DNA from 2 places in the Serratia sp. TSA_105.2 genome. Region 1 is predicted to be linked to the other one. Evidence: predicted binding sites of a transcription regulator. Region 1 holds the regulator's gene; the other holds the start of a gene.
The links. The regulator sigma-54, encoded in region 1, starts transcription at its own class of promoters, with help from an activator protein. The targets are predictions, from matches to a motif close to GTTGGCACANNTTTCGCTNT.
Positions count from the first base shown of each region.

Region 2: glnA (glutamate--ammonia ligase) is a predicted target of sigma-54. The motif match lies at 1,430-1,449, and genes of this name have one in related genera.

Region 1 covers NZ_JBQZFT010000001.1:166,329-168,795, forward strand. Annotated here, with positions in the region: gene hpf (ribosome hibernation promoting factor) at 141-428, opposite strand; gene rpoN (RNA polymerase factor sigma-54) at 452-1,885, opposite strand; gene lptB (LPS export ABC transporter ATP-binding protein) at 1,938-2,467, opposite strand, start outside.
Region 2 covers NZ_JBQZFT010000011.1:106,273-108,739, reverse strand. Annotated here, with positions in the region: gene glnA (glutamate--ammonia ligase) at 1-1,350, opposite strand, end outside; gene typA (ribosome-dependent GTPase TypA) at 1,721-2,467, shown strand, end outside.

The DNA.
Region 1 (2,467 bases):
AAACCGCGCCGCCGGGCGCACCCGGCAAGGCGGTTTTTCGTCGGTTTTAACCCTGATTACCGTTCGGCGCGTCACCCATGCGGGTCACGCGCCGAAGGGCGAGGCTGCGACAGATGCACCTCATGGAATGGGTTAGGGTGTCAGTGTTGCTTCAATTTGTCTTTATGTTTGTTCAATTGACGTGCCAATTTGTCGATCAGCGTATCAATTGCGGCATACATATTCTCGTCTTCCGAGGTGGCGTGCAACTCGCCTCCATTCACGTGCACCGTTGCTTCCGCAATTTGCTGCACTTTTTCCACACTTAATACAACATACACCTGATTGATGCGATCAAAATACTGTTCGAGTTTGGCGAACTTGTTGTTCACGAACTCGCGCAACGGATCGGTGATTTCGATGTGGTGTCCGGTAATGTTGAGCTGCATAGTGTCTTCCTTCTCAATAGAGGTCAAACCAACTGTTTACGCTGGTTCGACGGCGGGATGGACAAAGACTCTCGGTACTTGGCGACGGTGCGCCGCGCCACGATGATCCCCTGATCGGAGAGCAAGGTGGCCAGCTTGCTGTCGCTGAGTGGTTTGGCGGGGTTTTCCGCCGCAATCAATTTCTTCACCAACGCGCGGATCGCCGTCGAGGAGGCTTCGCCGCCGCTGTCGGTATTCACGTGGCTGGAGAAGAAATATTTCAATTCGAAAATGCCGCGCGGGCTGTGCAAAAACTTCTGCGTGGTGACGCGCGAGATCGTCGATTCATGCATCTCCACGGCCTGGGCGATATCCGCCAGCACCATGGGTTTCATAAACTCTTCGCCTTGCTCGAAGAACGCCTGCTGTTGGCTGACGATGCAGCGGGTGACCTTCAACAGCGTCTCGTTGCGGCTTTCCAGGCTTTTAATCAGCCACTTGGCTTCCTGCAGGTTGCTGCGGATAAATTGGCCGTCGGCTTCGCTGCGGGCGCTGCTGCCCAGCGCGGCGTACTGCTGATTGATCTTCAAACGCGGCACGCTGTCGCCGTTGAGCTCGACCGTCCACGTGTTCTGCGTCTTGCGCACCAGCACGTCCGGGATCACGTATTCCGATTCGCCGGTATTGATCGACTGCCCCGGGCGCGGATCGAGCGACTGAATCAGCAGCATCGCTTCTTTCAGTGTATCTTCTTTTAGCCGGGTTGATCGCATCAGGCTGCGAAAGTCGTGGTTGGCCAACAGATCCAAATGGTCGCTGATGATCAGCCGCGCTTCGGCCAGATAAGGGGTGTCTTTGGCGTATTGGGAGAGCTGCACCAGCAGGCAATCGCGCAGATCGCGCGCGGCAACGCCGATCGGATCGAAACGCTGCACGCGCTTCAACACCGCCTCGACTTCTTCGAGGGTCACGTTCTCGTCGCCCAGGCTTTCCAGAATGTCTTCCAGCGGCACGGTGAGATAGCCGGTGTCGTCCACCGCGTCGACGATGGAGGTGGCGATGGCGACGTCGGTATCGGAGAACGGCGTCAGATCCACCTGCCACATCAGGTAATCCTGCAGCGTTTGGGTAGTCTCGCCCTGATAGACCGGCAGCTCGTCGTCGCTGTAGTCGGTGCCGGTGCCGGACGGCGTGCCGGCGGTGTAGATCTCATCCCAGGTGGCGTCCAGCGGCAGCTCTTCCGGCATGTCTTTCTGTTCCAGCGCCTCGCGGGTATCGAGCCCCTCGGTTTCCTGGGTTTCTTTGGCGTCGATTTCGTCGTGCAGATCGGTCTGTTCAAGCAGCGGATTGCTCTCCAGCGCCAGCTGGATCTCTTGCTGAAGCTCAAGCGTGGACAACTGCAGCAGGCGGATCGCCTGCTGGAGCTGAGGTGTCATGGCCAGCTGTTGGCTGAGCCTGAGTTGCAAACCTTGCTTCATAGTTTTCTGTCTACTTCCGTTAACGGTGTCGCCCCGCAGGGCGCGCCGGCGCTTAGAGGCGGAACTCTTCGCCCAGATAAACGCGTTTTACCTGCTCGTCGGCCAGAATAGCATCCGGCGTGCCGTGGGCAATCAGTTTGCCCTGGCTGACGATGTAGGCGCGTTCACACACGTCCAGCGTCTCGCGCACGTTGTGGTCGGTGATCAGCACGCCCAGGCCGCTGTCACGCAGGTGCTCGATGATTTTTTTGATGTCGATAACGGAAATCGGATCCACCCCGGCGAAGGGCTCGTCCAGCAGAATGAATTTCGGGTTGGCCGCCAGCGCGCGGGCGATTTCGACGCGGCGGCGTTCACCGCCGGACAGCGCCTGGCCGAGGCTGTCGCGCAGATGGGAGATGTGGAACTCTTCCATCAGCTCTTTGGCGCGGTCTTCGCGCTGTTCGCTGGTGAGATCGGGACGGATCTCCAGCACCGCCATCAGGTTATCGTACACGCTCAGGCGGCGGAAGATCGACGCTTCCTGCGGCAGATAGCCGATGCCGCGGCGCGCGCGGGCGTGCAGCGGCAGCAGGCTGATGT
Region 2 (2,467 bases), on a different contig from region 1:
CTCTTCTTTGCGCAGTTCGATGTAGGCATCGATCGCATCGTCGGTGAACACGCCGCCGCGGGTCAGGAACTCGCGGTCTTCGTTCAGTGCGGCCATCGCTTCGTCCAGCGAGCCGGCCACTTTTGGGATCTCGGCTTCTTCTTCCGGCGGCAGGTCGTACAGGTTTTTGTCCATGGCGTCGCCAGGGTGGATCTTGTTGATGATGCCGTCCAGGCCGGCCATCAGCAGCGCGGCGAAGCACAGGTATGGGTTAGCCGCCGGATCCGGGAAGCGGGCTTCGATGCGGCGCGCTTTCGGGCTGGATACCACCGGGATGCGGATAGACGCGGAGCGGTTACGGGCGGAGTAAGCCAGCATCACCGGCGCTTCGTAGCCTGGCACCAGACGCTTGTACGAGTTGGTGGTCGGGTTGGCCAGGGCGTTGATCGCTTTGGCGTGCTTGATGATGCCGCCGATGTAGAACAGCGCGGTTTCAGACAGGCCGCCGTATTTGTCGCCGGCGAACAGGTTGGTGCCGTTCTTGGACAGCGACATGTGGCAGTGCATGCCGGAACCGTTGTCGCCGAACATAGGCTTCGGCATGAAGGTCGCGGTTTTGCCGAAGGCGTGCGCCACGTTGTGCACCACGTATTTGTAGATCTGAATTTCGTCGGCTTTCTTGGTCATGGTGTTGAAGCGGGTTGCCACTTCGTTCTGACCGGCGGTTGCCACTTCGTGGTGGTGCGCTTCAACCACCAGGCCCATCTCTTCCATGGTCAGACACATGGTGGAACGCAGATCCTGCGAAGAGTCGACCGGTGGAACCGGGAAGTAACCGCCTTTCACCGCCGGACGGTGGCCTTTGTTGCCGCCGTCGTATTTTGTGCCGGAGTTCCAGGCGCCTTCGATGTCGTCGATGGCCACGTGGGAACCGCGGATGCTGCTGCCGAAGCGGATGTCGTCGAACAGGAAGAACTCAGGCTCTGGCCCGAACAGCACGGTATCCGCGATGCCGGAGGAGCGCAGGAAGTCTTCGGCGCGTTTGGAGATGGAGCGCGGGTCGCGATCGTAGCCTTGCATGGTGCCCGGCTCGAGAATGTCGCAGCGAATGATCAGCGTAGGTTCTTCGAAGAACGGATCCAGAACCGCCGTGCTGGCGTCCGGCATCAGCACCATGTCAGATTCGTTGATGCCCTTCCAACCACCGATAGAGGAGCCGTCAAACATTTTACCTTCTTCGAAGAAGTCGGCGTTTACCTGGTGAGCCGGGATCGTCACGTGCTGTTCCTTACCCTTGGTGTCAGTGAAACGCAGGTCTACGAATTTCACTTCATGCTCATTCAGCATCGTCAAAACGTGTTCAGCGGACATACTTAACTCTCCCGGTTTATCATTGTCGTCGTCGTGGAACGAATCTGTGGAACTGGCTTTTTTTCGCCTTGAAAAGACTAAAGCGAAAAGCGTGCCAACTTTTTAAAAAGGCGTTCATCGCCTTTCTGCGCGGGTTTTACCCAGCCACAGTATGCACCACCAACGATAATTTGCACTGTTATGGTGCAATAAGGGTGAGCGTGGGCACTGAAATGGTGCAAAAGTGCAACGATTGCGGCTTTTTGCACCGTGAAAGGGATCACAAACTGACCGGTACGCGGTTGTTTATAAGAGATGGTTGTGATCTTGTTTAGTCCCTCGCTTAATACGTGTACAATAGCGCGCTATTTCTAATGCCCGAGGCAAAGCTGTGATCGAAAATTTGCGTAACATCGCCATTATTGCCCACGTTGACCATGGTAAAACCACCCTGGTTGACAAGCTGCTGCAACAATCCGGTACTTTCGGAGAGCGTGCGGAAGCGACTGAACGCGTAATGGACTCCAACGATTTGGAGAAAGAGCGTGGGATTACCATCCTCGCAAAAAACACCGCCATTAATTGGAACGGTTACCGTATCAACATCGTGGATACCCCAGGACACGCCGACTTCGGCGGCGAGGTAGAGCGCGTGATGTCGATGGTTGACTCGGTGCTGCTGGTTGTGGATGCAATGGATGGCCCTATGCCGCAAACCCGCTTCGTGACCAAGAAGGCCTTCGCCAACGGTCTGAAGCCGATCGTGGTCATCAACAAGGTTGACCGTCCTGGCGCGCGCCCTGACTGGGTTGTGGATCAGGTGTTCGACCTGTTCGTGAACCTCGACGCGACCGACGAGCAGCTCGACTTCCCGATCATTTACGCTTCTGCGCTGAACGGCATCGCCGGCGTCGACCACACCGACATGGCGGAAGACATGACCCCGCTGTATCAGGCGATCGTCGACCACGTGTCTGCGCCGCAGGTTGAGCTGGAAGCGCCATTCCAGATGCAGATCTCCCAGTTGGACTACAACAACTACCTGGGCGTTATCGGCATCGGCCGCATCAAGCGCGGTAAAGTGAAGCCGAACCAGCAGGTCACCATCATCGACAGCGAAGGTAAAACTCGCAACGGT